3 regions of the Streptomyces sp. NPDC001617 genome follow, and region 1 is predicted to be linked to each of the others. Evidence: riboswitches for the same ligand, from Rfam matches in the RefSeq annotation. Region 1 holds a riboswitch; each other region holds the start of a gene.
What was found. Region 1 has a riboswitch for cobalamin ahead of ACWC09_RS21710 (cobalamin biosynthesis protein). Riboswitches for the same ligand answer to the same signal wherever they lie in the genome.

Region 1 (10,382 bases):
GGCGACGGGACTGGCCAACGCCGGGCCCGTGCGGGGCGCTCGGGGCCTGGATCCGGCCAGCGGTTCGACGTTAAACGGAACCGGGGCGGACGGTTCGCCACGACGCCCGCGAGCTCACATCAGCGGGGTCAGGAAGCGGCGCAACGCCTCTTCGTAGGCTTTGGGGTCGGCGTTCCACATCGCCGCGTGCGGGGCCTGGCGGACGGTGTGGAGGGCGACCAGGTGGGGGTGGGCGTCGGCGAGGCGGCGGGAGTGGGCCCAGGGGGCCAGGGTGTCGTCGGGGCCGTGGAGGATCAGGGTCGGGACGGTGAGGCGCGCGGTCTCGGCGGTGTGGCCGGTGTCCAGGCCGGTGCGGCCCTGTGCCGCCCGTACCGCGAGCGGGAGCAGGGCACCGGGGGTGCGACGGGCCGCGGCGAGGGCGCGCAGGGTCGTCGGCCAGTCGAGGACGGGTGAGTCCAGGATCAGGCCGGAGACACGGTCGCGTACGCCGGAGTGGGCTGCGGCGCGCAGCGCCATGGTGGCGCCGGTGGACCAGCCGTGCAGGACGACGCGCTCGGCGCCGTAGCGCACCGCGTAGCGGATCGCCGCGTCCAGGTCGCGCCACTCGCTCTCGCCGAGGTGGTTCAGGCCGTCCGGGGAGCGGGGTGCGCCCAGGTCGCCGCGGTAGGCGAGGTCGAGCACCGGGAAGCGCTGGCGGTGCAGGAACTCCATGACGTTCATGGGGTGTTCGCGGGTGGCGCCGAGGCCGTGCACCGTGATCACCCAGGTGGGCCGCACCCCGGGGACGAACCAGGCGGGCAGGGAGCCGAGTTCGCCGGGGATGTCGACGTCGGCGTGGTCGAGGCCGAGGGCGGTGCTCGGGTTGCCCACGTGCACGTTCGGGGTGAGCCACACCTTGTCGCCGGGTTCCAGGGTGCCGTGCGTGACGCGTTCCAGGCGGCGTACGACGGTGTCGACGGAGTGGGCCGCGGCGGTCAGGACGGGGCCGACGACCGCGTGGGAGGCGTCGCCGGCCAGGCCGTAGGTGCCGGGGCGCAGGGCCGCGAGGTCGCGGGTGAGGGCGATCTGGCCGGCCGCCGTGGCGTGCACGGTGAGGCGGGGTTCGGTGGGCAGGGGTTTGCCCGGTGGCGCCTTGAGCGCGGCGCCGCTGGCGAAGCGGCCGGCGGCCACGGAGGCCGCGCCGGCGGCGAGGGCTACGGTGACGGCCGCGGCCGTTGCTTTGACGGTGCGCACCTGTCCAGTGTCCTGGCCGACCTCGCTTGCGGCCAGCGGGAGGGCGGGGGCGAGTGACGGGGGGTGCGGGGAGGTTGGGCACCGCCGGGTACGTGCGTCGTGGCCGGGCGCCGTCGCGGCGGGACGAGAAGACCGGCGTGGCGAGGGAAGCCGACCTGGGGAGCGGCGAGCGGCGGAGGCGGTGGACCGACCCGGCCGAGCGGACGGCCCCCGTTCAGCCCCGCTGCCCGTACCCCCTCAGCTTCTCCCCCGCCTCGGCCACCTGCTCCGGGGACAGCAGTGTCGGCGACAGTCCCGGTACCGAGGACGCCGTCAGCCACAGGCGGCACATCCACTCCAGTTGGGCCGTGCGGTCGTAGGCCTGGGTCAGGGTCGTGCCGTAGGACATCGTGCCGTGGTTCTGGAGGAGGCAGGCGGTGCGGTCGGCGAGGGCGCGGAGCATGTTCTCGGCCAACTCGTCGGTGCCGTACGTCGCATAGGGGGCAACTCGGACGGGTCCGCCGAGGCCGGCGGCCATGTAGTGGATCGCCGGGAGCTCGGGGACGAGCGTCGAGACGGCCGTCGCGTGCACGGCGTGGGTGTGGACGACGGCGCCCGCGTCGGTCGAGCGGTAGACGGCGAGGTGCATGGGGAGTTCGCTGGTCGGGACCAGGGTGCCGAGGACCTGTCGGCCGCCGAGGTCGACGCCCGTGATGTCGTCCGGCGCGAGGCGGTCGTAGGGGACGCCCGACGGCGTGACCAGCACGGTGTCGCCGACGCGCACGGAGACATTGCCGGAGGTGCCGACGACCAGGCCGTCGGAGACGGTGCGGCGGGCGGTCTCGACCAGAGCCTCCCAGGCGCGCGCCTCCTCGGGGAGCGCACACCTCCCCCTCACCTCGGGCACATCCTGTGCGCCCGCCCGGGCGCCCCGCTCGTCACCCTGTTCCCGCCGCTGCTCAGCCATGCCGCGATCCTGTCAAACGGAGCGCCAAGTCGCCCGCGGGCCGGGGCACTTTAGGGCGGAAGCCACGCCTTCGAAAGAGCACAGATGAGGACATATCACTCTGTTGCCGTGCTTGGCCTGAGATCAGCGAACATGCGCTGATCTTCCAGTAATCTCCCCGTGTTTTGTCGTGCACGTCGCCATTCCGGGGGGAAGCATGGCCCGTGATCGCCAACCGTTCCGCCGCCGCACCCGCGTCATCGCGGTCTTCGTGGCGGCGCTCGCCGTCGGAGGGACCGCGGCCACCGGGCTGCCGGCGTCCGCCGCGAGTCTGCCGAAAGGACACGACGTCTCCTCGCACCAGAAGAACGTCAACTGGTCGAGCGCGAAGGCGAAGGGCGCCAGGTTCGTCTACGTCAAGGCGACCGAGTCCACGAACTACGTCAGCCCGTACTTCGGCCGGCAGTACAACGGCGCCCGCAACGCCGGCATCATCCGCGGGGCGTACCACTTCGCGGTGCCGAACAGGTCGTCGGGCCGGACGCAGGCGGCGTACTTCGTGAACCACGGCGGCGGGTGGCGGGCGGACGGCTGGACGCTGCCGCCCGCGCTCGACATCGAATACAACCCGTACGACACGAAGCACCGGTGCTACGGGATCAGCAAGGCGAGCATGGTCGGCTGGGTCCAGTCGTTCAGCGACGAGGTCAAGCGGCTCACCGGCCGCCGCCCGGTGATCTACACGACCGCCCACTGGTGGAACACCTGCACCGGCGGCAGCCGCGCCTTCGCCTCCAACCACGCACTGTGGATCGCCCGCCACGGCTCGGCGGACGCCGGAGCGCTGCCGAGCGGCTGGTCGTTCTGGACCTTCTGGCAGTACGACAACAGCGGCAGCCTGCCGGGTGATCAAAATCTCTTCAACGGGTCGCAGGCCCAACTGAGGAAGTTCGCTCGCGGCTACTGACGGTTCTGGACACCGTGTAGCCCACCTCAGTTCATCTTCCGTTTACCCAGGTTGCCTACGGTCAACCGACCGATGACTTCGAACGATTGCCTGGGTAAATGGAAAACTTCTCGCTGATCCTCGCGATTGTGGTGGTAACCGCACTTGCGTTTGATTTCACGAACGGTTTCCACGACACCGCCAACGCGATGGCCACGACCATCTCGACCGGTGCGCTCAAGCCCAAGGTGGCCGTGGCCATGTCCGCCACGCTCAACCTTGTGGGCGCCTTTCTCTCGGTGGAGGTCGCCAACACGATCTCCAAGGGTCTCGTCGACGAGACCGGCATCCGTCCCGAGGTCATCTTCGCCGCGTTGGTCGGCGCGATCCTCTGGAACCTGCTGACCTGGCTGGTGGGCCTGCCCTCCAGTTCCTCGCACGCCCTCATGGGCGGTCTGATCGGCGCCACCATCGCCTCGGCCGGCACGGGTGCCGTCCACGGCGACGTGCTCGTGACCAAGGTGCTCATCCCGGCGCTGGCCGCCCCGATCGTCGCCGGTGTCGCCGCGATGCTCGCGACCCGCCTGTCCTACACCGTCGGCAAGAAGGCCGACGGCAAGGCCGCCGAGAAGGGCTTCCGCGTCGGCCAGATCGCCTCCGCCGGCCTGGTCTCGCTGGCCCACGGCACGAACGACGCGCAGAAGACGATGGGCATCATCACCCTCGCCCTGGTCGCCGGCGGCGTCGTCGCCCCCGACGCCGACCCGCCCACCTGGGTCATCCTCTCCGCCGGTCTCGCCATCGCGCTCGGCACCTGGCTCGGCGGCTGGCGCATCATCCGCACGATGGGCAAGGGCCTGACCGAGCTTCAGCCGCAGCAGGGCTTCGCCGCCCAGACCAGCGCGGCCACGGTCATCCTGGCCTCCTCGCACCTCGGCTTCTCCCTCTCCACCACCCACTCGGTCTCCGGTTCGGTGATGGGCGCGGGCCTGGGCCGCAAGGGCGGTGTCGTGCGCTGGTCGACCGCGACCCGGATGCTGGTCGCCTGGGTCCTCACCCTCCCGGCCGCCGCCCTGGTCGGCGCGGGCGCCGAGTCCGTCACCGACCTCGGCGACTGGGGCACCGGTGTGGTCGCCGTCTTCCTGGTCGCCTCCAGCGCCGCGATCTGGAAGATCTCCCGCCGCGAGGTCGTGGACGCGTCGAACGTCAATGACACCGACGAGCCGGCCGGGGTCGTCACCACGGCGATCGCCGCCGTGACCCCGCCGCCCGCGGGCACGGTCGCCGAGGACCTGACGGCCACGATCCCCGCTCCCGCCACCGGCACGGAGTCGGCCACCCCGCCGGCCACCGTCTGAGCCCCCGGTACGAAGGAAGAGAAGCAGCATGAAGATCGACTGGGCAGCTCTCGGCTCCGTCTTCGGCGTCAGCCTCGTGGTCACCGTGGGCCTCGTCGCCCTGTTCACCCTCGGCATCATGGGCCTGTCCCGCCGCGAACGGGCGGTGGCCGAGGGCAACTCGGCGACCCTCGCGGTCGCGGGCGCGTACGTGGCGTTCGCCGGGTGCGCGGCGGCGGTGGCGTACGGCATCAACCTGATCATGGCGAAGAGCTGACGCCCGACTCACAACAGATGTGCGCGTGGTGCCGGGACGGTGATCCGTCCCGGCACCACGCGTTTCCGTGACCCCGGCGACCACCTGCGTGTGGGCCTCAGCACACTCTCCCGTCGCAGGTCAACGGCAAGTTGACGGGTCTTCCAACCCCGTGGTGGACTGCCGGAGCCATATACGGCGGCAAGGGAGGAAGCCGGTGCGAGTCCGGCGCGGTCCCGCCACTGTCACCGGGGTAGCCATCCCCGGGAGCCAGGAACTCCCACCGCCGGTCTCGTCGAACCAGGGCGCGGACACCCTGAGTGAGGACATGTCGCCATGCCAGCCTGCCGATTGAGGCACAGCACCAGGTCACTGCCCGAACCCACGGCCGGCTGAGCCGATGCGTGCCGATCGCGTCTTCGCGTACGGCGCCGCCGCCGGACTCCTCGGTGACCATCTCCTCGGCGATCCCCGCCGCGGGCATCCGGTCGCCGCGTTCGGACGGGCCGCGGGTGCCGTGGAGAGAGTGCTGTGGCGGGACCACCGCGGGTGGGGTGCGCTGCACACCGCCGTGTGCGTGGGCGGTGCGGTGGGCCTGGGTGCCGTCGCGGCTTCCGTCGTACGTCCGTCCCGTACCGCCTCCGTCGCGCTGACCGCCGCCGCCACATGGGCCGTTGTCGGCGGGACCTCGCTCGCGCGCGAGGCCCGCGCCATCGGGCGGGCCCTGGAGGCCGGGGACATCGAGGGGGCGCGGGAGCGGCTGCCGCATCTGTGCGGGCGGGATCCGCAGGCGCTGGACGCGGACGGGATCGCGCGGGCCGTCGTCGAGTCCGTCGCCGAGAACACGTCCGACGCGGTCGTGGGGGCGCTGGTGTGGGGAGCCGTCGGCGGAGTGCCGGGGCTGCTCGGGTTCCGGGCCGTGAACACGCTGGACGCGATGGTCGGGCACAAGTCGGCCCGGTACCGGCGGTACGGGTGGGCCTCGGCGCGGCTGGACGACGTCGCCGGGTGGCCGGGGGCCCGGCTGACGGCTGTTCTGGCGACCGTCGCCGGAGACGACCCCCAAGGGGCGGTACGGGCCTGGCGTGCCGACGCCGGCAAGCACCCGAGCCCCAACGCGGGGCCGGTGGAGGCGTCGTTCGCGGGGGCGCTGGGCGTGCGGCTGGGCGGGACCCTGTCGTACGGGGGGCGGGTCGAGCACCGGCCCGTGCTCAACACGCCGGGACGCGCCGTCTCGGTACCCGACCTCGAGCGAGCCGTACGGCTCTCCCGGCGCGTCGGTCTGCTCGCGCTCGGCGTCAGCGCCGCCGCGCGCCTTGTCGTGAAGGGACGTAGGTCATGAGCGGTGGTGGTCTTCTCGTCGCCGGTACCACCTCCGACGCCGGCAAAAGTGTCGTCACCGCCGGGATCTGTCGCTGGCTGGTGCGGCAGGGCGTCAAGGTCGCGCCCTTCAAGGCGCAGAACATGTCCCTCAACTCGTTCGTGACACGCGAGGGCGCCGAGATCGGGCGGGCGCAGGCCATGCAGGCCCAGGCGTGCCGGATCGAGCCGACGGCGCTGATGAATCCCGTGCTGCTCAAGCCCGGTGGCGAGCAGAGCAGTCAGGTCGTGCTGATGGGCAAGCCGGTGGGCGAGCTCAGTGCGCGCGGTTTTTTCGGGGGGTCCGGGGGGTCATCCCCCGGGGAAAGGCTGCACGGGGGGCGCCAGCAGAAGCTTCTCGGCACCGTTCTCGACTGTCTCGCCGAGTTGCGGGGCACGTATGACGCGGTGATCTGTGAGGGGGCGGGCAGTCCTGCCGAGATCAATCTGCGGCGGACCGACATCGTGAACATGGGGATCGCGCGCAATGCGCGGCTGCCCGTGGTCGTGGTCGGCGACATCGATCGCGGCGGGGTGTTCGCCTCCTTCTTCGGGACCGTCGCGCTGCTCTCGCCCGAGGACCAGGAGCTTGTCGCCGGTTTCCTCGTCAACAAGTTCCGGGGGGATGTCAGCCTTCTGGAGCCCGGGCTCGACATGCTGCACGGGCTCACCGGGCGGCATACGTACGGCGTCCTCCCCTTCCGGCACGGCCTCGGCATCGACGAGGAGGACGGGCTGCGGATGTCCCTGCGGGGCACGGTCCGGGAGTCGAACACCGCTCCGCCCGTCGGGGAGGACGTGCTGCGGGTCGCCGTCTGTGCGATCCCGCTCATGTCCAACTTCACCGATGTCGACGCGCTGGCCGCCGAACCGGGTGTCGTCGTGCGGTTCGTGGACCGGCCCGAGGAGCTGGCCGACGCCGATCTCGTGGTGATTCCGGGGACGCGGGGGACCGTGCGCGCGCTGGAGTGGTTGCGGGAGCGGGGGTTGGCGGAGGCTCTGCGGCGCAGGGCGGCCGAAGGGCGGCCCGTGCTGGGCGTCTGCGGTGGCTTCCAGGTGCTCGGTGAGCACATCGAGGACGACGTCGAGTCGCGCGCCGGGCAGGTCGAGGGCCTCGGCGTGCTCCCCGTCCGGGTGCGGTTCGCCCGGGAGAAGACCCTCACCCGGCCGGTGGGCCAGGCCCTCGGCGAGCGGGTCGAGGGGTACGAGATCCATCACGGGGTCGCCGAGATCAACGGGGGTCAGGCGTTCATCTCCGATGACAACGGACACAGCCTGGACGGGATCCGGGTCGGGCAGACCTGGGGCACCCACTGGCACGGTTCGCTGGAGTCGGACGGTTTCCGGCGGGCCTTTCTGCGCGAGGTGGCGGCCGCCGCGGGCCGCCGTTTCGTGCCGGCCGAGGACACGTCGTTCGGCGCGCTGCGCGAGGAGCAGCTCGACCGGCTCGGCGACCTGATCGAACAGCACGCGGACACGGACGCGCTCTGGCGGCTCATCGAGTCGGGCGCGCCGCAAGGACTGCCCTTCATTCCACCGGGAGCGCCCGCATGAGCACAGTGTTGTTGTTGTCGACCGCCGACACGGATCTGTTGGCCGCCCGGGCCGCGTCCGGCGCCGACTACCGGATCGGCAACCCGATGCGGGTGGATGTCGAACAGGAGCTCCCCGGTCTCCTCGACGGCACCGACATCGCCGTCGTACGGCTGCTCGGTGGCAAGCGGGCCTGGGAGGACGGGCTGGCCGCGCTGAAGGCGTCCGGCGTTCCGACCGTGCTGCTGGGCGGCGAGGCCGTGCCGGACGCGGAGTTGATGGCCGAGTCGTCCGTGCCGGCGGGTGTGGTGGCCGAGGCGCTCAGGTACCTCGTCGAGGGCGGGTCCGCGAACCTCGTGGAGCTCGCGCGGTTCCTGTCCGACACCGTGCTGCTGACCGGTGAGGGGTTCGTCGAGCCGCAGAAGATGCCCGAGTACGGCGTCCACGGTGAGCGGGAGCTCGTCGAGGGTCGGCCGACCGTCGGCGTGCTCTTCTACCGGGCCCATGAACTGAGCGGCAACACCGCCTTCGTGGACACCCTGTGCGACGCGATCGAGGCGCGGGGCGCGTGCGCCCTTCCCGTGTACTGCGGTTCGCTGCGCGGTGCGGACGCCGGGCTGTACGAGATCCTCGGCCGGGCCGACGCCGTGGTCGCCACCGTCCTGGCCGCCGGTGGCACACACGCCTCGCAGGCCTCGGCGGGCGGCGACGAGGAGGCCTGGGACATCGGGGCGCTCGCGGACCTCGACATCCCTGTGCTCCAGGGGCTTTGCCTCACCTCGTCGCACGCGGCCTGGGACGAGTCGGACGCCGCCGTCTCCCCCATGGACGCGGCGATGCAGGTCGCCATCCCGGAGTTCGACGGCCGGCTCATCACCGTGCCGTTCAGCTTCAAGGAGCAGGGGCCGGACGACGTCCCGGTGTACGTCGCGGACCCCGAGCGGGCCGCGCGGGTCGCCGGAATCGCCGTACGGCACGCGCAGTTGAAGCACAAGGCGAACGCCGAGAAGAAGCTGGCGCTCGTCTTCACCGCGTACCCGACCAAGCACTCGCGCGTCGGCAACGCGGTCGGTCTGGACACGCCCGCTTCGGCGGTACGGGTGCTGGACGCGCTGCGGGACGCGGGGTACGTCGTCGAGGGGCATCCCGACAACGGTGACGAGCTGATCCACCGGCTGATCAACGCCGGTGGGCACGACGTCGAGTGGCTCACCGAGGAGCAGCTGGCCGCCGCGCCCGCGCGTGTGCCGCTCGCCGACTACCGGGCGTGGTTCGACGAGCTCGACCCCGAGTTGCGGGACGGGATGCTGGAGGCGTGGGGCGAGCCGCCGGGCTCCCTCTACGTCGACGGGGACGACATCGTGCTCGCGTCCCTCCAGTTCGGGAACGTCGTCGTGATGATCCAGCCACCGCGCGGCTTCGGCGAGAACCCGATCGCGATCTACCACGACCCCGACATGCCGCCGTCCCACCACTACATGGCCGCGTACCGGTGGCTGGAGAACAGTTTCGGCGCCGACGCGATCGTCCACATGGGCAAGCACGGCACGATGGAGTGGCTGCCGGGCAAGGGACTCGGGCTCAGCGGGGGGTGCGCTCCGGACGCCGTCCTCGGGGATCTCCCTCTCATCTACCCGTTCATCGTCAACGACCCCGGTGAGGGCACCCAGGCCAAACGGCGCGGGCACGCCACGGTCGTCGACCATCTCGTGCCGCCGATGGCCCGTGCGGACACGTACGGCGACCTGGCCAAACTGGAGCAGCTGCTCGACGAGTACGCGCTCGTCTCCGACCTGGATCCGACGAAGGCGCCGGCCGTGCGCGCGCAGATCTGGACGCTGGTGAAAACGGCCGAGCTGCATCACGACCTGCACATCGACGAGCAGCCGGACGACGGCGACTTCGACGAGTTCGTCATGCACATCGACGGCTATCTGTGCGAGATCAAGGACGTGCAGATCCGCGACGGCCTGCACATCCTGGGTGGCGGGCCGGTCGGTGAGCCGCGCGTGAACCTCGTGCTCGCGGTGCTGCGTGCCTCGCAGGTGTGGGGTGGACAGGCGAACGCGCTGCCGGGGCTGCGGGCCTCGCTCGCCGCTCATTTCGGGCTCAGCGAGAAGGAGTTGCTGGCCGAGCCCGGCGTTCCGGTGAAGGTGCCGGTCGAGCTGACGGACCTCGTCGAGGGGCCCTCCCGTACGGGCGCCGACGCGATCGACCTGCTGGAACAGTTGTGCCGGCGGTTCGCGGAGGGCATGGAGGAGCGCGGGTGGGACGTCACCGAGAGCCGGCCCCTCGCCCGTGACGTCCTCGGCACCGAACTCCCGGACGCCGTAGCGGTGTTGGAGTTCGCCTGCAACGAGGTCGTGCCCCGGCTGGAGAAGACGACCGACGAGATCGGCCACATCCTCAAGGCACTTGACGGCGGATACGTCCCGGCGGGGCCGTCCGGCTCACCGACACGCGGTCTGGTCAACGTCCTCCCGACCGGCCGGAACTTCTACTCCGTCGACCCCAAGGCCATTCCCTCCCGGCTGAGTTGGGAGGTCGGCCAGTCCCTCGCCGACTCGCTCGTCCAGCGGTATCTGCAGGACACCGGCGAGTACCCGAAGTCGGTCGGCCTGACGGTGTGGGGTACGTCCGCGATGCGCACCCAGGGCGACGACATCGCCGAGATTCTCGCCCTGCTGGGCTGCCGTCCGGTCTGGGACGACGCCTCGCGCCGGGTGACCGGCTTCGAGGTGATCCCCCTCGACGAGCTGGGCCGACCGCGCATCGACGTCACCGTCCGCATCT
Region 2 (10,382 bases), on a different contig from region 1:
CGCGAGGAGATCGGCCCCTTCGGCGGCGCGGCGGCGCTCGTCGCCGCCTTCGCCATCATGATCATCCTGCTCGGCGTGCTGGCCCTGGTCATCGTCAACGCCCTCGCCGCCTCTCCGTGGGGCACCTTCTCCATCGGCATGACGATCCCGATCGCCCTGCTGATGGGCTTCTATCTACGGGTACTTCGCCCGGGCCGGATCGCCGAGGTCTCCCTCATCGGCGTGGCCCTGCTGCTGCTCGCACTGGTCGCGGGCCGCTGGGTGGCCGAGTCGTCGTGGGCGGACGCCTTCACGCTGGCGCCCTCGACGCTGGTCATCTGGCTGGTGGCGTACGGCTTCATCGCCTCGATCCTGCCGGTCTGGATGCTCCTGGCGCCCCGCGACTACCTCTCGACCTTCATGAAGATCGGCACGATCGCGCTGCTCGCGCTGGGTGTCGTCATCGCACTGCCGACGCTGAAGATGGACGCGGTGACCGACTTCGCCAAGCGCGGCGACGGCCCGGTCTTCGCCGGCTCCCTCTTCCCCTTCGTCTTCATCACCATCGCCTGCGGGGCACTGTCCGGCTTCCACGCGCTGATATCGAGCGGTACGACGCCCAAGATGATCCAGAAGGAGACGCAGGTCCGCATGATCGGCTACGGCTCCATGCTGATGGAGTCGTCGGTCGCGATCATGGCGCTGGTCGCGGCGAGCATCATCGATCCGGGGCTCTACTTCGCGATGAACTCGCCGGCGGGCGCGATCGGCACGACCGTGCAGAACGCCTCGCAGGTGGTGAGCGGTTGGGGCTACCACATCTCCCCCGCCGACCTCGCGCAGGCCGCGAAGAACGTCGAGGAGTCGTCGCTCCTGTCCCGCACCGGCGGCGCGCCCACGCTCGCCGTCGGCGTCTCGGAGATCTTCTCCAAGGTCACCGGCGGGAGCCTCAGGGCCTTCTGGTACCACTTCGCGATCATGTTCGAGGCGCTGTTCATCCTGACCGCTCTGGACGCCGGCACCCGGGTCGGGCGGTTCATGCTCCAGGACATGCTGGGCAATGTCGTACGCCCCTTCAAGAACATCAGCTGGAAGCCCGGCCTGGTCATCACCAGCGGGATCGTCTGCGCGCTGTGGGGCTACTTCCTCTGGGTCGGCGTCCATGAGCCGCTCGGCGGGATCAACCAGCTCTTCCCGATCTTCGGCATCTCGAACCAGCTGCTCGCGGCGGTCGCCCTGGCCGTCTGCACCACGCTGCTGGTGAAGTCGGGGCGCCTCAAGTGGGCCTGGATCACCGGGATTCCGCTCGCCTGGGACGCGACGGTCACCCTCACCGCCAGCTACCAGAAGGTGTTCTCCAGCGACCCGAAGGTCGGCTTCTTCAAGCAGCGTTCGGTGTTCCAGGACGCCATCGACTCAGGGAAGGTGCTGCCGCCCGCCAAGAGCATGGACGACATGCACACCGTGGTCACCAACTCCACGGTGGACGGCGTCCTTTCGGCGGTCCTGGCCGTCCTGATCGTCATCGTGATCGCGGACGCGCTGCGCGTCTGCGTCCGGCACGTCCGCCGCCCCGCCCTGTCGACGCTGCGCGAGGCGCCGTACGTCGAGTCGACGATCGTGGCGCCGGCCGGGCTGATCCCGACGCGGGAGGAGAAGGAGGAGGCGCGTGATGCGGTCGGCGCTGGCTCGGGCGGCTAGAAGCGTGCGCTGGTACGTACGGGAGCTCACCGACGAGTCGGCGTACGAGCGGTACGTGGCGCACGTACGGAAGGATCATCCGGAGGCGGCCGTGCCGTCGCGGCGCGAGTTCGAGCGCATGCGGACGGACCGTCAGGAGGGGGATCCCAGGCGGGGTTTCCGCTGCTGTTGACCCCTCTCGTGCCCCTTCTTGACACCGATGTCGGGCCTTCACGGAATCGACATACCGATATGCGGACGAGGTCTTCCGCAGCCGTGACACCGTGACCTAGATTGCCTGCGCGTTACACAGGTGATCGCAGGTGATCGGTGAGGGGACGGAGCCGCGGTATGTCGGATGTGTCAGAAGTGAGACCACCGGTGGTGACACCGGTCCGCGTGGTGATCGCCCTCTGCCTCGTCGCGCCCTTCGTGGCGATGCTGTGGGTCGGCTCCTACGCCAAGACGGACCCGGCCCTCATCGGCATCCCGTTCTTCTACTGGTACCAGATGCTGTGGGTGCTGATCTCCACCGCGCTGACGATGACCGCGTACAAGCTGTGGCAGCGCGACCAGCGCGCCCGCGCCACGCGGAAGGGCGGTGTGTCCCAGTGAAGGACGGCGTGAACGGCGTCGCGCTCGGCGTCTTCATCTTCTTCTTCCTGGCCGTCACGGTCATGGGCTTCCTGGCCGCGCGCTGGCGCAGGGCCGAGCACGAGGCAAGCGCGGAGAGCCTCGACGAATGGGGCCTGGGCGGACGGTCGTTCGGGACCTGGATCACCTGGTTCCTGCTCGGCGGCGACCTGTACACGGCGTACACCTTCGTCGCGGTCCCCGCGGCGATCTACGCGGCGGGCGCGGCCGGCTTCTTCGCGGTGCCGTACACCATCCTGGTGTACCCCCTGATCTTCACCTTCCTGCCCCGCCTCTGGTCGGTCTCGCACCGCCACGGCTACGTCACCACCTCGGACTTCGTGCGCGGCCGGTTCGGTTCGAAGGGCCTGTCGCTGGCGGTGGCGCTGACCGGCATCCTCGCGACGATGCCGTACATCGCGCTCCAGCTGGTGGGCATCCAGGCCGTGTTGGACGTGATGGGCATCGGTGGCGGCGCGGGCTCCAACTGGTTCGTGAAGGACCTGCCGCTGCTGATCGCCTTCGGCGTGCTGGCGGCCTACACCTACTCCTCCGGCCTCCGCGCCCCGGCCCTGATCGCGTTCGTCAAGGACGCGCTGATCTACATCGTCATCGCGGTGGCGATCATCTACATCCCGATCAAGCTGGGCGGCTTCGACGACATCTTCGCCTCGGCGAACGACAAGTTCACCAAGGCGGGCGCGGGCGCTCTGGTCTCGCCCCCGGCGGCCCAGTGGACGTACGCCACCCTGGCGTTGGGCTCGGCGCTTGCGCTCTTCATGTACCCGCACTCGATCACCGCGACGCTCTCCTCGAAGAGCCGCAACGTGATCCGCCGCAACACCACGATCCTGCCGCTGTACTCGCTGATGCTGGGCCTGCTCGCGCTGCTGGGGTTCATGGCGATCAAGAGCGGAGTGGCCGTCACCAACCCGCAGTTGGCGATCCCCCAGCTCTTCGAGAACATGTTCCCGAGCTGGTTCGCGGGCGTGGCCTTCGCGGCGATCGGCATCGGCGCGCTCGTGCCGGCGGCCATCATGTCCATCGCGGCCGCGAATCTCTTCACCCGCAACATCTACAAGGACTTCATCAAGCCGGACGCGACACCGGAGCAGGAGACCAAGGTCTCCAAGCTGGTCTCCCTGCTGGTGAAGGTGGGCGCGCTGGTCTTCGTCCTGACCATGGACAAGACGGTCGCCATCAACTTCCAGCTCCTGGGCGGCATCTGGATCCTGCAGACCTTCCCGGCCCTGGTCGGCGGTCTGTTCACCCGCTGGTTCCACCGCTGGGCGCTGCTGGCCGGCTGGGCGGTCGGCATGGTCTACGGCACGGTGGCCGCGTACAACGTCGCGTCCCCGACCAACCCCGGCCAGAAGCACTTCGGCGGCTCCAACGCCGAGATTCCGGGCATCGGCGAGATGGGCTACATCGGCCTGACGGCGTTCGTGCTGAACGTGGCCGTGACGGTGGTCCTGACGTTCGCCCTGAAGGCGCTGAAGGCCCCGGAGGGCGTGGACGAGACCAAGGCCGAGGACTACACGGCGGACGCCGGCGACCCGGGGGTTCAGGTGGAGCTGCCGCCGGCGACCGCCGGGGCCTCTCACTAGCGTCACGGTGATCGACGGGCCGCCGGAGACACCCGGGGGCCCGTTGTCGTACCCGTCAGGCAGACTCGTGTTCATGGACATCGTGATCCGGCCGGTGGAGCCCGGTGAGTACGAGGCCCTCGGCGAGATCACCGCCCAGGCCTATCTGCAAGACGGTCTCCTGACCTTCGGGGAGAGCGACTGGTACCTCGCCGAACTCAAGGACGTGGCCAAGCGCGCCTCCGCCGCGGACGTGCTGGTGGCCACAGCCGGCGACCAACTCCTCGGCGGTGTCACCTACGTGCCCTCAGGCGGCCCCATGGCCGACCTGGCCCGCCCCGGCGAGGCGGAGATCCGCATGCTCGCCGTGGACCGGGCGGCCCGGGGCAGAGGCGCCGGCGAGGCCCTCGTACGCGCCTGCGTCGACCGGGCGAGAGCCACCCCGCACTGCACCGGCATGGTCCTCTCCACCCAGCACATCATGTACTCCGCCCACCGCATCTACGAGCGCCTCGGCTTCGCCCGCGCCCCCGAGCGCGACTGGCGGCCGATACCCGGTGACGAGTTCACCCTCCTCACCTATCAGTTGACGTTCTGACACGCTCCGAAGTCGCCGCGACACAACATCTGGGGTCGGCACCGCCACCCGACACAACATGTATGCTAATGCTCGCTGTCGCCGCAGGGGAATCCGGTGCGAATCCGGAACTGTCCCGCAACGGTGTACTTGCGTGTGTCCGCACCCATGCCCGCACGCGAGTCCAGTCCGAGGACCTGCCGACAGCGCGCCCGGCCATCCGGCCCGGGCGCCTGACGTCCGGGCCTCGTGGAATGGGCCGGTGGACGCGACGCGCCATGCGCTCGTGAGCTGCCCCCTGCCCTCCCCGAGGCCCCGTGCCGAGCGAGGGAGAGCCCCACGTGACCATCGCGCCAGCCGAACCGGCTTCAGCGACGCCCGTTGTGGACGAGGACGGTCCCGGTTCCGCGCTGCTGCGGACCCTGACCGAACTCACCGCCGACCTCCCCGACGCCGACCCCGGCCGGGTCGCCGCCGCGGCGCTGCGCGGCCGGTCCGCACACGCGGACGAGCCGGAGTTGCGCGAGCTGGCCACGGAGGCGGCGGCAGGCCTGATCTCCGAGGACCCGGCATACAGCAGGCTGGCCGCCCGGCTCCTCACGATCGGCATCGCCGCCGAGGCCGCCTCCCAGGGCGTCACGTCCTTCACCGAGTCCGTCGCCGTCGGCCACCGCGAGGGCCTCGTCGCCGACCGCACGGCCGAGTTCGTCCGTGTCCACGCCGACCGCCTGGACGCGCTGATCGACCGTCAGGCCGACGACCGCTTCGGCTACTTCGGCCTGCGCACCCTGCACAGCCGCTACCTCCTGCGCCACCCGATCACCCGCAAGGTGATCGAGACGCCCCAGCACTTCCTGCTGCGTGTGGCGAGCGGCCTCGCCGAGTGCGCTGTGCTCAATTCAGAGACCGGGACCCGCGCCCTGGACGAAGTCGCCGCCCTCTACGGCCTGATGAGCCGCCTCGAGTACCTCCCCTCCTCCCCCACCCTCTTCAACTCCGGTACCCGGCACCCCCAGATGTCGTCCTGCTACCTCCTCGACTCCCCGAAGGACGAGCTGGACTCCCTCTACGAGCGCTACCACCAGGTCGCCCGTCTCTCGAAGCACGCCGGTGGCATCGGCATCGCCTACTCCCGCGTCCGTGGCCGCGGTTCGCTGATCCGCGGCACCAACGGGCACTCCAACGGCATCGTCCCGTTCCTCAAGACCCTCGATGCCTCGGTCGCCGCGGTGAACCAGGGCGGCCGGCGCAAGGGCGCGGCCGCGGTCTACCTGGAGACCTGGCACTCCGACATCGAGGAGTTCCTGGAGCTGCGCGACAACACCGGTGAGGACGCCCGCCGTACGCACAACCTGAACCTCGCGCACTGGATCCCGGACGAGTTCATGCGCCGGGTCGACGCCGACGAGCAATGGAGCCTCTTCTCCCCCGCCGACGTACCGGAGTTGGTGGACCTGTGGGGCGAGGAGTTCGACACGGCGTACAGGAAGGCCGAGGCGGACGGGTCGGCGCGCAGGACGATCCCCGCCCGCGACCTCTACGGCCGCATGATGCGCACCCTCGCGCAGACCGGCAACGGCTGGATGACCTTCAAGGACGCCGCCAACCGCACCGCGAACCAGACCGCCGAACCCGGCCACGTCATCCACTCCTCCAACCTCTGCACGGAGATCCTTGAGGTCACGGACGACGGGGAGACGGCGGTCTGCAACCTGGGCTCGGTGAACCTGGGCGCCTTCGTCGACACGACGGCCGGTGATCTGGACTGGGAACGGCTGGACGCGACGGTCCGCACCGCCGTCACCTTCCTCGACCGCGTGGTCGACATCAACTTCTACCCGACCGAGCAGGCCGGCCGGTCGAACGCGCGCTGGCGCCCCGTCGGCCTGGGCGCGATGGGCCTCCAGGACGTCTTCTTCAAGTTGCGTCTGCCCTTCGACTCCCTTGAGGCCAAGGCCCTCTCCACCCGTATCTCCGAACGCATCATGCTCGCCGCGTACGAGGCCTCCGCCGACCTCGCCGAGCGCAACGGCCCCCTCCCCGCCTGGGAGAAGACCCGTACCGCCCGCGGCATCCTGCACCCCGACCACTACGACACCGAACTCACCTGGCCGGAACGCTGGACGGCGCTGCGCCGCCGTATCGCCGCGGTGGGCCTGCGCAACAGCCTGTTGCTGGCGATCGCCCCCACCGCGACCATCGCCTCCATCGCGGGCGTGTACGAGTGCATCGAGCCGCAGGTCTCCAACCTCTTCAAGCGCGAGACCCTCTCCGGCGAGTTCCTCCAGGTCAACTCCTACCTGGTGCAGGACCTCAAGGACCTCGGCGTCTGGGACGCCCGCACCCGCGAGGCGCTGCGCGAAGCAGGCGGCTCGGTACAGGACTTCACCTGGATCCCGGCGGACCTACGGGCGCTGTACCGCACGGCGTGGGAGATCCCGCAGCGCGCCCTGATCGACATGGCGGCGGCCCGCACCCCGTACCTCGACCAGTCCCAGTCCCTGAACCTGTTCCTGGAGACACCGACGATCGGCAAGCTCTCGTCGATGTACGCGTACGCCTGGAAGTCGGGCCTGAAGACGACGTACTACCTCCGCTCCCGCCCGGCGACGCGCATCGCACGCGCCGCCCAGGCCCGAGCAACCGTCCCCGTACAGCAGGTGACTTCGGAAGAAGCCGTCGCCTGCTCCCTGGAGAACCCCGAGTCCTGCGAGGCGTGCCAGTAATGACCACCCGTAACACCAACCTGCTCGACCCGGGCTTCGAACTGACCCTCCGCCCCATGCGCTACCCGGACTTCTACGAGCGCTACCGGGACGCCATCAAGAACACCTGGACCGTGGAGGAGGTGGACCTCCACTCGGACGTCTCCGACCTCGCGAAGCTGACGCCGGCCGAGCAGCACCTCATCGGCCGGCTGGTCGCCTTCTTCGCGACGGGCGACTCGATCGTGGCGAACAACCTGGTGCTGACGCTGTACAAGCACATCAACTCCCCCGAGGCGCGGCTGTATCTCTCCCGCCAGCTGTTCGAGGAGGCAGTCCACGTCCAGTTCTATCTGACGCTCCTGGACACCTACCTCCCCGATCCGGAGGACCGCGCCGCCGCCTTCGCGGCGGTGGAGAGCATCCCCTCCATCCGCGAGAAGGCCCAGTTCTGCTTCACGTGGATGGACTCGGTCGAGAAGCTCGACCGGCTGGAGTCCCAGGCCGACCGCCGTCGCTTCCTGCTGAACCTGATCTGCTTCGCGGCGTGCATCGAGGGCCTGTTCTTCTACGGTGCCTTCGCGTACGTGTACTGGTTCCGCAGCCGGGGCCTGCTGCACGGTCTGGCCACCGGCACGAACTGGGTGTTCCGTGACGAGACCATGCACATGAGCTTCGCCTTCGACGTGGTCGACACCGTCCGCAAGGAGGAGCCGGATCTCTTCGACGAGGAACTCCGGCAGCAGGTCACGGACATGCTGAGGGAAGCCGTCGAGGCCGAGCTGCAGTTCGGGCGCGACCTGTGCGGGGAGGGCCTGCCCGGCATGAACACCGAGTCGATGCGCCAGTACCTGGAGTGCGTCGCCGACCAGCGCCTCACCCGCCTCGGCTTCGCCCCGGTGTACGGCTCCGAAAACCCCTTCTCCTTCATGGAGTTGCAGGGTGTCCAGGAACTGACCAACTTCTTCGAGCGCCGCCCCTCGGCCTACCAGGTGGCGGTGGAGGGCACGGTCGACCTGGACGAGGACTTCTGACGGTTCGAGCTGTGGTAAGCCAGGAGGGTGATCGGCCGACTCCCTCTCGACGAGCAACTCGACGCCCTGCGCGCGGTGTTGTCCCGCAACACCGTGCTCACGGAGGTGCTGGCGCGCACCGCGGGGATGGGGCTGCCCGGCTGGTACCTCACCGCCGGGTGCCTCTTCCAGACCGTCTGGAACGTCGTCACCGAACGGCCGCCCACCCACGGCATCAAGGACTACGACGTCTTCTACTTCGACGCCGGTGATCTGTCCTGGGAGGCCGAGGACGCCGTGATCAAGGCCGGCCGGGAGGTCTTCGCCGGTCTCCCGGCCGAGGTCGAGATCCGCAACGAGGCGCGCGTGCACCTCTGGTACGAGGAGAAGTTCGGGGTGCCGTGCGCGCCGCACACGTCCAGTGAGGCGGCGATCGACCGTTTCGCCGCGACGACCTGCTGTCTCGGCGTGCGGCTGGAGGCCGGCGGGCGGTGGCGGGTCTATGCGCCGCACGGCCTCTCCGACGTCTTCGATCTCGTCGTACGGCCGAACCCGGTGCTCGCACCGCGGTTCGTATACGAGGCCAAGGCCGCCCGATGGCGGGAGCAGTGGCCCGAGTTGGCCGTGCTGGCGTGGCCGGATACCGCCTAGTCCATGGAGCGTCCATAGGGCCTCCATCGGCCGTCCATGGACTTCCCACGGAGCGGCAAAGTTCTTCGGACGTGTCTGTTCCGGCCTCCTCGCACCCGGCTACCTTCTGGCCGTCCTGTCATGCACGCACCACGTTGGCACAGGATGCCCAAATGTCATGCCCATGACGAACCGCGCACCGCCGCCGCTACGCGCGTCACAGGCCTGCCATCAGCGTCGAGAACCCCACTCCCACGACGGAGGCAGTACCCATGCGTGAGAAGCCCAGACGGAGCCTGCGAAGACTCCTCACGGTCGCCGTACCCGCCCTCGCCCTCGGCCTCGCCGGACTCGTCGCCGTGCCCGCGCAGGCGGCGCCCGCGGCGACCCACACCTCCCGGGTCACCCAGAACGCCAAGGCCCTCACCTCCCCCGCCCGCCAGACCTTCCACTCGACCGGGAAGGCCGGCCAGAAGGTGCCGACCAAGCACCTCTGCGCCACCGCCGCTCCCGGCCAGGCGGCCTGTTTCGCCCAGCGCCGTACGGACATCAAGCAGCGGCTCGCGTCGGCGGTCGCCGCCGCCGCGCCCTCCGGCCTCAGCCCGGCCAACCTGCACAGCGCCTACAACCTGCCCTCGACGGGCGGATCGGGCCTGACGGTTGCCGTGGTCGACGCCTACAACGACCCCAACGCGGCCGCCGACCTGGCTACTTACCGTTCCACCTACGGCCTGTCCGCCTGCACGGTCGCCAGCGGCTGCTTCAAGCAGGTCAGCCAGACCGGTTCGACGACCTCGCTGCCCACCAACGACACCGGCTGGGCGGGTGAGGAGGCGCTCGACATCGACATGGTCAGCGCCGTCTGCCCGAACTGCAACATCATCCTCGTCGAGGCCAACTCCGCCACCGACTCCGACCTCGGCACCGCCGAGAACGAGGCCGTCGCGCTGGGCGCCAAGTTCGTCTCCAACAGCTGGGGCGGCTCCGAGTCCTCCTCCCAGACCAGCGAGGACACCTCGTACTTCAAGCACCCCGGCGTCGCCATCACCGTCTCCGCGGGTGACAGCGCGTACGGTGCCGAGTACCCCGCGACCTCCCAGTACGTGACCGCCGTCGGCGGTACCGCCCTCTCCACCTCCTCCAACTCCCGCGGCTGGACCGAGTCCGTCTGGAAGACCAGCAGCACGGAGGGGACGGGCTCCGGCTGCTCGGCCTACGACTCCAAGCCGAGCTGGCAGACCGACACCGGCTGCACCAAGCGCATGGAGGCCGATGTCTCCGCCGTCGCCGACCCGGCCACCGGTGTGGCCGTGTACGACACCTACGGCGGGTCCGGATGGGCCGTCTACGGCGGTACCAGTGCCTCCTCGCCGATCATCGCCGGTGTCTACGCGCTGGCCGGCACCCCGGGTTCGAGTGACTACCCGGCGAAGTACCCGTACTCCCACACCAGCAACCTCTACGACGTCACCAGCGGCAACAACGGCTCCTGCTCCACCGCCTACTTCTGCACCGCCGAGACCGGCTACGACGGCCCGACCGGCTGGGGCACGCCGAACGGCACCACCGCCTTCACCTC
Region 3 (10,382 bases), on a different contig from region 1:
TGACCGAAGCGGAACCTTGTTCCGGAAACGACGATACGGAACACCGTTCCGTTTTTGCAAGCACGATGACGGAGGGAACGTCCGGTGACCGACAGCGACGAGAGCGCGGGGCGCACGCCCCGGCCCAAGCGGACGGACGCCCGGCGCAACGAGAAGACGCTGCTGGACGCGGCCGCCGCGGTCTTCGTCACGTCGGGCGTGGAGGCCCCGGTGCGTGACATCGCGGCCAAGGCCGGCGTGGGGATGGGCACGATCTACCGGCACTTCCCCACCCGCGCGGATCTCATCGTCGCCGTCTACCGGCACCAGGTCGAGGCCTGCGCCGAGGCCGGCCCGGCCCTGCTGGCGAGCAGCCCGACCCCGCATGCCGCGCTGGCGCGATGGATCGACCGGTTCGTCGACTTCCTGGTCACCAAGCACGGACTCGCCGGTGTCCTGCAGTCCGACAACACCGGCTTCGAGACCCTGCACGCGTACTTCCTCGACCGCCTGGTGCCGGTGTGCGCCGAGCTGCTCGACGCCGCGGTGGCCGCCGGCGAGATCCGCCCCGGCCTCCAGGCCTACGAGCTGATGCGCGGCGTCGGCAACCTCTGCATCGGCGCGGAGACCGACGCCCGGTACGACGCCCGCCGACTGGTCGAGCTGCTGGTCGCGGGGCTACGCCGGGTCGACTGACCGCCTGCCGGTCAGCACCGGCTGGTAGAAGCCGCTGGTGTCCGGGGCGTGCCAGACGAGGTCGGTGAAGCCGGCCGCGGCGGCGGCATCCGTCACCTGCTCCGGGGCAAGCGCCCAGGAGGTGGCTCGGCGGACCCGCACCTCCCACCCCGCCCCGTCGGGCACGAGCTGGAAGTACTCCTGGTCGTAGTGCTCGCCGTCGTCGCGCCAGTGCCAGAGCTGGAAGGTGATCGACCGGCCCTCGGAGTCGTACGACACCTGGGGCGCCGTGGACGCGGGGCGGGTCCGGCGGACTTCTGCGTAGTCCCGGAGGGTGAGCAGGAGCAGCCCGCCGTCCCGCAGCACCCGCCGCATCTCGCGCAGGGCCGCCCGTAGGTCGGACTCGGTCAGCAGGTGGGCGATCGAGTTGTCGGCGGAGACGACCACATCGAAGAGGCCCGCTCCGAAGGGCAGTTGACGCATGTCGGCGGCCACCGTCGCCAGGTCGACACCACGCGTCCCGGCTTCCGTCCCGGCCCGTGCCGCGGCCACGGGGCTCAGATCGCTGCCCATCACCCGGTGTCCGGCCCGTGCGAGCCCGATCGCCTGGGTGCCGATTCCACAGGCGCAGTCCAGCAACCGGTGTGGTCCTGGGCCGAGTTGACGGCTGATCAGGCCGTCCAGCGCGTCGGCCTGGCGGGTCATGCTCGCGTCCCAGTCCGGGAAGATCCGGTGGTAGTCGGGGGCCAGCGAGTCGTAGAAGTCCCGCGCCGAGGAGGTCACTCGCCGGTCGCTTCCAGCACGGCCATCGCCGCGTTGTGCCCCGGCACCCCGCTCACTCCCCCGCCGCGCACCGCGCCCGCTCCGCACAGCAGCACGTTCGCGTGCCGCGTCTCCACGCCCCAACGGCCGCTGCCCTCCTGGGAGTAGGGCCAGGCCAGAGCACGGTGGAAGATGTTGCCGCCGGGCAGGCGCAGGTCGCGCTCCAGGTCGAGCGGGGTCTTCGCCTCGATGCACGGACGGCCGTCGGCGTCGACGGCCAGGCAGTCGGCGAGAGGCTCGGCGAGGTGGGCGTCGAGCTGCGCGAGAGTCGCCTTGAGGAGTTCCTCGCGTACCGAGTCGTTGTCCCGGTCGAAGAGTCGCGCCGGGGTGTGCAGGCCGAAGAGGGTGAGGGTCTGGTAGCCCTGCTCGACCAGGTCGGGGCCGAGGATCGACGGATCGGTGAGGGAGTGGCAGTAGATCTCGGAGGGCGGGGCGGCGGGGAGTTGGCCGGCGTCGGCCTGCGCGTGGGCGGTGGCCAGCTGTTCGTAGCCCTCGGCGATGTGGAAGGTGCCGGAGAACGCCTCGCGCGGGTCGACCGACTCGTCGCGGAGCCTGGGCAGCCGCTCGAGCAGCATGTTCACCTTGAGCTGGGCGCCCTCGGCGGGCGTGGGAGGCGCGTCCGAGGTGAGCTCGGCCAGGGCCTGCGGGGAGGCGTTGACGAGGACGTGCCGGGCGGCGGCGACGCCTTCTCCGTCCGACGTGCGGTACGTGATCTCGGCGGCTGCGCCGTCCGTGTCGATCCGTACGGCCTCGTGGCCGGTGGCGATGACCGCGCCCGCGTCCCTGGCCGCCGCGGCCAGGGCGTCGGTCAGCGCGCCCATGCCGCCGACCGGGACGTCCCAGGCGCCGGTTCCGCCGCCGATGACGTGGTAGAGGAAGCAGCGGTTCTGGGCCAGCGAGGGGTCGTGGGCGTCGGCGAAGGTGCCGATCAGGGCGTCCGTGAGGACCACGCCCCGGACGAGGTCGTCGGCGAAGCGGTCCTCGATCGCGACGCCGATCGGGTCCTCGAACAGAGTCCGCCAGGCCTCCTCGTCGTCGACGCGGCGGCGCAGTTCGTCGCGGCTGGGCAGCGGCTCGGTGAGGGTCGGGAAGACGCGCTCGGCGACGCGGCCGGTCATGCCGTAGAACCGCTGCCAGGCCTCGTACTCGCGCTCGGAGCCGGTGAGCCGGGCGAAGGCCTCCCGGGTGCGCCGCTCGCCCCCGCCGACCAGGAGCCCGGTGGGGCGGCCGTCGCGCTCCACGGGGGTGTACGACGAGATGGTGCGGCCGCGGACCCGGAAGGCGAGGCCCAGGTCCCGCACGATCTTCTTCGGGAGCAGGCTGACCAGGTACGAGTAGCGCGACAGCCGTGCGTCCACGCCGGCGAAGGGCCGCGTGGAGACCGCGGCACCCCCGGTGTGGTCGAGGCGCTCCAGGACCAGTACGGAGCGTCCGGCCCGGGCCAGATAGGCGGCGGCGACCAGGCCGTTGTGGCCTCCGCCGACGACGACGGCGTCGTAGGTGCGGTGTCCCTCGTGTGCGGTCATGGTTCTTCGTAACACGTGATGATCTAGGTCGGCCAGAGGGGGACGGCCTCGGAGTCAGTGCCCGCCGGACGCCCGCTGCTGCTGGCGCAGCACCGCGACCCTGCGGTACAGCTCGACGGCCTCGGCGCCGCGCCCGAGCTGCTCCAGGCAGTGGGCCTCGTCATTGCGGCTGGCGAGGGTGTCGGGGTGCTCGGGGCCCAGGACGCGCTCCCGGGCGGCGGCCACCCGCCGGTACTCGGTCAGGGCGTCGGCCCAGCGGCCCAGCCAGCCGAGGCCGACGGCGACCTCGCGGCGGCTGACCAGGGTGTCCGGGTGATCGGGCCCGAGGACGCGCTCGCGGATGGCGCACACGTCCCGGGACTCGGCCAGCGCCTCCTCCCAGCGGCCCAGGCGCCCCAGGTTGACCCCGAGGCCGTGGCGGGCGCGCAGGGTCTCGGGGTGGGTGGGGCCCTGGACGCGGGTACGGTCCTCGATCAGCTCGCGGTAGAGGATCAGGGCCTCTCCGCTGCGGCCGAGACGGCCGAGGCTGATGCCGACCTCGTAGCGGGCGGCGAGGGTGTCGGCATGGTCGGGGCCGAGCGCCTGGGCGCGGGCCTCGGCGACTTCGCGGTAGGTCTGCAGGGCCTCGGGCCAGCGGCCCAACTGGCCGAGTGCGTAGGCGACTTCGTAGCGGGTGACCAGGGTGTCGGGGTGCTCGGGGCCGAGCACGCGGGCACGCGCGGCGGCCACGTCGCAGGCCATCCGGTACGAGTCCTCCAGGCGGCCCAGCCGACTGAGGTTGAAGGCGAGGTTGTGGCGGCAGCGCAGGGTGTCGGGATGGTCCGGGCCCATGCCGCGCTCGCGGGCGGCGAGCACCGAGGTGTACACCTGATGCGCGTCGAAGTGACGGCCCAGCTGGCCCAGCACGTACGCCATTTCCTGGCGGGCGGCGAGCGTGTCGGGGTGGTCGGCGCCGAGCGCCCGGGTCCGGGCCGCGGCCACGAACTTGTACTCCTGCAGCGCGTCGGCGGCCCGGCCCGTGCGGCTGAGGGTGAAGGCGATCTCGTAGCGGCTGGCGAGGGTGTCGGGGTGGTCCGGGCCGAGCAGGTGGCCGCGCTCGGCGGCGACCGCGCGGTGCACCTCGCCGGCCTCCTTCCAGCGGCCCAGGCGCCCGAGGCTGAGCCCGGCGTTGTGCCGTCCGGCCAGGGCGGTGAGGGTCTGCGGGGAGGGAGCCGACGGCTGGTCCGGCGCGGGATCGTCGGGCCGTCCTGCGGCGGGCGGGGCGATCCACTCGCCGGTCAGACCGGCCCCGGCGTCCGGCGGTGTGGTGCTCAGACCGGCGCCGGTCGCCTTGTGGCCGGTGGTCATGCCGCGGGTCCAGGACGGCAGGCGGGGCTCGCGCGAGGGCTCCTGCTCGGGCGGGCGGAAGGTCGGCTGGGGGGTGACGACGGTCGGCACGTACGTCGGTGTCGTGCGGCCCAGACTGATCCTGCGGGCCAGCTCCCGCGCGTCGTGCGGACGTTGCTCGGGACGCTTGGCCAGCAGGTCCAGGATGATCTTCTCGAGGTACTCCGGGAGTTCGGCCCGCTGGCTGCGCGGGGGCCGCGGCGGGGTGTCCCGGTGGCCGACCAGGATCGCCCACGCGTCGTCGAGGTCGAACGGCGGCGCCCCGGTGGCGATCTCGTACAGCACGCACCCCAGCGAGTACAGGTCGCTGCGCTGGTCGACCTCCGAGCCGCCGATCTGCTCCGGCGACATGTAGTGCGGGGTTCCCATCGCGATGCCCGTGCCGGTCAGCCGGGAGGTGAAGCCGATGTCGTGGCCGAGGCGGGCGATGCCGAAGTCGCAGATCTTCACCGTGCCCTCGGTGAGCCGCATGATGTTGGCGGGCTTCAGGTCGCGGTGCACGATGCCCTGCTGGTGGGTGTAGGCGAGGGCGGAGGAGACCTGGTCGGCGATGTCCACGACGTCACCGACGGGCAGCGGGTGGTGCTTGTTGTCCTCCAGGAGCTGGCTGAGGTTGCGGCCCTCCAGGAGCTCCATGACCAGGTAGAGGATGCCGTCCGCCTCGCCGAAGTCGTGGACCACGGTCACCCCGCGGTGCGAGAGGGCGGCGGCCACCCGGGCCTCCCGGCGGAAGCGCTCGCGCAGGACTCTGGTGAACGCCTGGTCGTGGTGCGGGCCGAGCGGCTTGAGGCACTTCACGGCGACCTGCCGACCGAGCGACTCGTCCCGGGCCCGCCACACCTCGCCCATACCGCCCCGCCCGATCAGGTCGAGCAGCCGGTACCGGCCCTGGATCAGCCTGCTGTCCCCCATCGTCTGCGATCGCCCCCGTACGGTTCGCCCCGCCCACCCCTGGCTCGTCCAGTATGGCGAGCTATCGTCCGAGTTTGTACGGGGCCGGGCGGGAGCCGGGGCCGAGCCGTGCCATCGCGCGAAGAATGTGTTTGGGCGGGAGTTGCCAGCGCACACGTGCGGGAACGCAGCGCAGCAGGTTGCCCGTGGCACGCAGTTGCAGGGTGACGGTCCCGGGTTTCGGGGCGGGTCTGCCGTACAACTCGTGAGCGTACGGCGGCAGGGCGGCGTACGCCAGATGTGCCACGCGCCGCCACAGCACCTCGCGCGCCGGGACCAGGAGGGGATGCGTCGGCGGCCGGAGGAGGAAGTCGTCCACTTCGCGTGCCTCCGGTCCGACGGCGAGTTCGGGCCGGATCTTCTCGAAGTAGGCGTTCATCTCCTCCTGGTCGGCCGGTACGGCGTCCGGGTCGAGGCCCACCAGCCGCGCGCTCTCGCGCTGTTCGCCGATGTAGCGGTCGGCCTCGGCGTCGGTGAGCCGGAGGCCGGAGCGGCGTGCGACCTGCAGATAGGAGTCGATCTCGGCGCAGTGCACCCACAGCAGCAGCTCGGGTTCGTCGACGCCGTACCGCTCCCCCGTGTCCGGGTCGGTCGCCGACAGCATGGTGTGGATCTTCCGGACGCGGGCGCCGGCGCGTTCGGCGGCCTCCGTGGTGTCGTAGGTGATGGTGCCGACGAAGTTCGCGGTCCGCATCAACCGGCCCCAGGCGTCCTTGCGGAAGTCGGAGTTCTGCATGACGCCGCGCACCGCGCGGGGGTGCAGCGCCTGGAGATAGAGCGCGCGGATCCCGGCGACCCACATCATCGGGTCGCCGTGCATCTGCCAGGTCACCGACGTCGGCGTGAACAGCCCGGGATCACCCATACCGGCAGGCTAACGCCGTACGCGCGGCATCCCCAGACCGATCCACGAGATGATCTCCCGCTGGATCTCGTTGTTGCCGCCGCCGAAGGTGAAGATGACGGCCGAGCGGTAGCCGCGCTCCAGCTCGCCGTGGAGCACCGCGCCCGCCGAGCCCTCCTTCAACTCGCCCACCGCGCCGACGATCTCCATCAGCCAGGCGTAGGCGTCCCGGCGCACCTCGGAGCCGTGGACCTTGACCGCGGAGGCGTCCTGCGGGGTGAGGGTGCCCTCCTGGACGGCGTTGACCATCTGCCAGTTGAGGAGCTTCATCGCGTCGAGCTTCACATGGGTCTGGGCGAGGCGGCGGCGCACCCAGGGCAGGTCGATCACGCGGTGGCCGTCGGCGAGTTTGGTCTCCATGGCCCAGCGCTGGACGTCGTGCAGGGCGCGGATCGCCATGGTGCCGTGGGCGGCGAGGGTGACGCGCTCATGGTTGAGCTGGTTGGTGATCAGCCGCCAGCCCTGGTTCTCGGCGCCGACGCGGCGGGAGACGGGGACGCGGATGTCCTCGTAGTAGCTGGCGGTGGTGTCGTGGGAGGCGAGGGTGGTGATGACGGTGCAGGAGTAGCCGGGGTCGGTGGTGGGGACCAGGAGCATGGTGATGCCCTTGTGCGGCGGGGCGTCCGGGTCGGTGCGGGTGGCGAGCCACACCCAGTCGGCGGTGTCGCCGTTGGTCGTCCAGATCTTCTGTCCGTTGACGACGTACTCGTCGCCGTCGCGCACCGCGCGCGTCTTGAGCGAGGCCAGGTCGGTGCCGGCGTCCGGCTCGCTGTAGCCGATCGCGAAGTCGATCTCGCCGGCCAGGACCTTCGGCAGGAAGTACGCCTTCTGCTCGTCCGTGCCGAACTGCATGATCGTCGGCCCGACCGTGTTGAGCGCCATCAGCGGCAGCGGGACACCGGCCTGGGCGGCCTCGTCGAAGAAGATGAACTGCTCCATCGCCGTCAGCCCGCGCCCGCCGTACTCCTTGGGCCACCCCACGCCGAGCCAGCCGTCCGTGCCGAGGCGCCGGATGGTCGCGCGGTAGAAGCGCTTCTGCGCGGCCGGATCGCCGTGCCGGGCGTAGGCGTTGTCGGGCACCAGCTCGGCGAAGTAGGCACGCAGTTCGGTGCGCAACCGCTGCTGCTCGGGCGTGTATTCGAGGTGCACGGCGCCTCCAGGCATCCCAGGCCGGTCCTGACGGCGCACACGGTAGAACGTGTTCCAGAAATTGGGAATGGCGAGGGACAGGGAAAGGGCCCCTGGTCGCCGACGGCCCATCGGCGAATTCCAGGGGCCCTTTCCGGTGAAATGCTCAGTGCGGGACGGGAGTTGCCTCGGTGACGCTGGTGGCTCGCACCGGTTTCGGAGCCAGCACGCGCTCCGCCAGCAGCCCGAAGAGCAGCCCGAAGGATGTCCACAGAGTGAGCTGGACGGCCAGGGCCGCCAGGCGGAACTGCCAGAGCAGGGTGGCCGAGAATCCCTTCGGGACTTCGTTGACGGACGGCAGGAACGCGTAGGCGAGCCCGACGACGAGGACGAAGAACGCCCCGGCGGCGAGCGTCGCGTTCCAGTTGCCCAGACGGGGTGCGAGGCGCTTGCCCAGGATCACGGTGGCGATCGCGAGCAGCACGCTGAGCAGCACCATCAGGAAGTACAGGGTGGTGCGCTTGCCGATGGTGCCGGGGTCGCCGACGGACGGCGGGTTGGCGGGGTACTTCAGGAAGGGCACGACGTACACGGCGATCAGGCCGGCGACCGCCAGGAGCAGCGCGCTCGCGCGCGGTCCGAAGCGGCCGATGCGGCCCAGGGCGAAGCAGTACGAGAGGGCGGCGATGCCGCCGAACGCGACGCCGTAGACGAGGACACCGGTGGCAAGGCCCGCGGTGGACTGCATCGTGCGGCTGACGACTTCCATGCCGTGCTCGTGCGAGTGCGCGTCTTCGTAGGCGATGGCCGCGTCGACGCGCGGTTCACCGAGGAAGTAGGCGACGACCAGGGCGAGCAGGCCCGCGGCGAGTCCCGCGAGCATGCCGCGCACCAGGAGGTTGCGGACGGTTGCGGAGTTCATGGGCTCGTACGTGCTTCCTGGCAGCCGTCAGTGGCAGGGGAAGCCGAGCAGATGGCGGGCGTCGTGCACCCACTCATGGACGTCGGATCCGCTCATCACGGAGGTGGCGCCCTGCTCGGCGCCGACGAAGTAGAGCAGGACCAGCATCAGGATGCCGAAAAAGACCGCCCAGGGGACGATCGCGCCGATCGGCAGCTTCGCCGGTACGACGGTGGGAGTGGTGGTCGGCTGAGCGACAGACTGCGCCATGGCAGGCCCTCCTGGGGAACTCGCGTCCCGTTTCGGTGGTGCACAGGACGACGGGGCGGGTCTGACTCACCCAGCCCGCACCGAGGGTGCGGGCCCGGCTTACAGTGGCGCGACCGTGCCGGCTTCTCACCGGCTTCCGCTGTGCCGTCGTCGATATCGATCGTCGATATCGTCCGTGAAGGTACCGCGAAGCCGAGGTGCGGCCAAGAGCGCGTAGGGGCGCGGTAAGCGCCCCAGGTGAGCCGTTTCCCCCGTCTGATCAAGGGACTTGGAGCAATATGCAGCCCGGGAACGAGCGCAGGACGAGCCGAGTGATCTTGATCTCACCTGCGCTCACGGCGGCCCTGCGGGAGGCGCGCTTCGACGACGGCTGCTCCCTGGACACCTCCGGGCTGCGGCAGGCGCAGGCGGCGGCCGACACGCTCCCGGTGCCGGACCGGGCCTTGTCCTCCCCCACCGTGCGCTGCCGGGAGACGGCCGCCGCGCTGGGCCTCGACGCAGTGTCCGTGCCCGAGTTGGCGGGACTGGACGCGGGCCGCTGGCGCGGGGCGACGCTGGCGGAGGTGGGCGAGCGGGAGCCGGATGCGCTGGTCCGCTGGCTGGCCGACCCGGACTCGGCACCGCACGGCGGGGAGTCGGTGCGGGCGGTGTGCGACCGGGTGGCCCAGTGGCTGGAGTCGGCGACGCGGTACATGGGCCGCACGGTGGCCGTGGTCGAGCCCGAGGTGGTGCGGGCCGCGGTGGTACGGGGCCTGGGCGCACCCGAGTCGGCGTTCTGGCGTACGGACGTGCCACCACTGACCGCTGTCGAACTCAGCGGCAGGGTGGGGCGGTGGAACGTACGGATCGGGCGACCGCTCGGCGGCGCGGATTGAGCGGCACGGATTGGGCAGCGCGGATCAAGCGGCGCGGATTGGACGGCGTTTCGGATTGGGCGGCGCGCCACGGCCCGCCCGCGTGCGTCAGTTCAGCGTGCCCAGGAAGTCCGTGCACGCCCGTGCGCACTCGCGGCAGGCCTTCGCGCCGTCCTCGGCGCCCGCCAGCCGGTCGAAGGCGTGCGCGCACTCCAGGCACACGGTGCGGCACCACTCCACCTGGATGCGGATGCCGGCCTCGTCCAGGCGGTTCTGCTCGGACAGCACACGGCAGGTCGCGTCGCACACCTCCGCGCACATGATGCCCTTGCGCCGTACGAGTTCCTGCTCCTCCGTCCCGTCCGGGTCCACGAGGCTCGCGCGCAGAGCACACGCCCGAGCGCACTCGGTACACGCCTGCGCGCACGCGAAGCGGTCCTCCAGGAACCGGAAGAGCTCCTGCTGGGATGTCGTCGTAGTCACACGGTTCGGGTAGCCGGTGCCCACCGCGTCAAACACGGCGTTCACCAGGGTTTGCACCGCCCTCCCGCCTCGGGGCCGGGGTGACCCGGGTTCACGCCGGAGGCCCCGGGTACTCGCGGGCCATGAACAGTGCATCGATGGTCTTCGCCGCCGGCAGCGCCGCCGCTCTGGGACTCATCGCGGCCGGTGTGGTGATCGTGGCCGTGCTGATCGGCGCCTTCGTGCTGGGCGCCCGGATCCGGCGCCGCGAGCCCGCTCCGCCGCGCCCGGACGAACAGCCCCGGCTCCCGGACGAGGGCCCGGTCCGCGAACTCCTGGAGAACCGCGAGCCGGCCGAGGTGCCGCGCGGTGACCGCCGGCTGACCCCGCACGAGCTGCCCGGCCACGGCAATTCACCGACCCGGTCGGCCCCGTCGAAGGAGCGGCCGCGCTGGAGTGGCGGGAGCAGCGGGTCGTACGGCAGCGGCGGGTCCGGCGGCCGTTGACGAACGGCGCCATGCGGG

Region 2: another riboswitch for cobalamin. It lies ahead of ACWC09_RS45545 (ribonucleoside-diphosphate reductase subunit alpha); the one in region 1 lies ahead of ACWC09_RS21710 (cobalamin biosynthesis protein).
Region 3: another riboswitch for cobalamin. It lies ahead of ACWC09_RS07440 (CbtB domain-containing protein); the one in region 1 lies ahead of ACWC09_RS21710 (cobalamin biosynthesis protein).

The regions. Positions count from the first base shown of each region.
Region 1 covers NZ_JBSFHA010000027.1:90,321-100,702, reverse strand. The annotation lists gene ACWC09_RS21735 (alpha/beta hydrolase) at 115-1,233, opposite strand; gene ACWC09_RS21730 (class II aldolase/adducin family protein) at 1,448-2,179, opposite strand; gene ACWC09_RS21725 (lysozyme) at 2,376-3,125, shown strand; gene ACWC09_RS21720 (anion permease) at 3,224-4,462, shown strand; gene ACWC09_RS21715 (hypothetical protein) at 4,491-4,718, shown strand; cobalamin riboswitch at 4,857-4,996, shown strand; gene ACWC09_RS21710 (cobalamin biosynthesis protein) at 5,098-6,039, shown strand; gene ACWC09_RS21705 (cobyric acid synthase) at 6,036-7,610, shown strand; gene cobN (cobaltochelatase subunit CobN) at 7,607-10,382, shown strand, end outside.
Region 2 covers NZ_JBSFHA010000104.1:26,910-37,291, reverse strand. The annotation lists gene ACWC09_RS45570 (carbon starvation CstA family protein) at 1-1,680, shown strand, start outside; gene ACWC09_RS45565 (YbdD/YjiX family protein) at 1,652-1,852, shown strand; gene ACWC09_RS45560 (DUF3311 domain-containing protein) at 2,011-2,274, shown strand; gene mctP (monocarboxylate uptake permease MctP) at 2,271-3,899, shown strand; gene ACWC09_RS45550 (GNAT family N-acetyltransferase) at 3,973-4,476, shown strand; cobalamin riboswitch at 4,539-4,674, shown strand; gene ACWC09_RS45545 (ribonucleoside-diphosphate reductase subunit alpha) at 4,797-7,181, shown strand; gene ACWC09_RS45540 (ribonucleotide-diphosphate reductase subunit beta) at 7,181-8,194, shown strand; gene ACWC09_RS45535 (nucleotidyltransferase family protein) at 8,222-8,824, shown strand; gene ACWC09_RS45530 (putative Ig domain-containing protein) at 9,076-10,382, shown strand, end outside.
Region 3 covers NZ_JBSFHA010000006.1:182,771-193,152, forward strand. The annotation lists gene ACWC09_RS07405 (TetR/AcrR family transcriptional regulator) at 85-675, shown strand; gene ACWC09_RS07410 (class I SAM-dependent methyltransferase) at 658-1,437, opposite strand; gene ACWC09_RS07415 (phytoene desaturase family protein) at 1,434-3,002, opposite strand; gene ACWC09_RS07420 (tetratricopeptide repeat protein) at 3,057-5,300, opposite strand; gene ACWC09_RS07425 (oxygenase MpaB family protein) at 5,362-6,204, opposite strand; gene ACWC09_RS07430 (acyl-CoA dehydrogenase family protein) at 6,214-7,392, opposite strand; gene ACWC09_RS07435 (CbtA family protein) at 7,538-8,293, opposite strand; gene ACWC09_RS07440 (CbtB domain-containing protein) at 8,321-8,542, opposite strand; cobalamin riboswitch at 8,578-8,735, opposite strand; gene ACWC09_RS07445 (histidine phosphatase family protein) at 8,821-9,417, shown strand; gene ACWC09_RS07450 (ferredoxin) at 9,505-9,879, opposite strand; gene ACWC09_RS07455 (DUF6479 family protein) at 10,002-10,364, shown strand.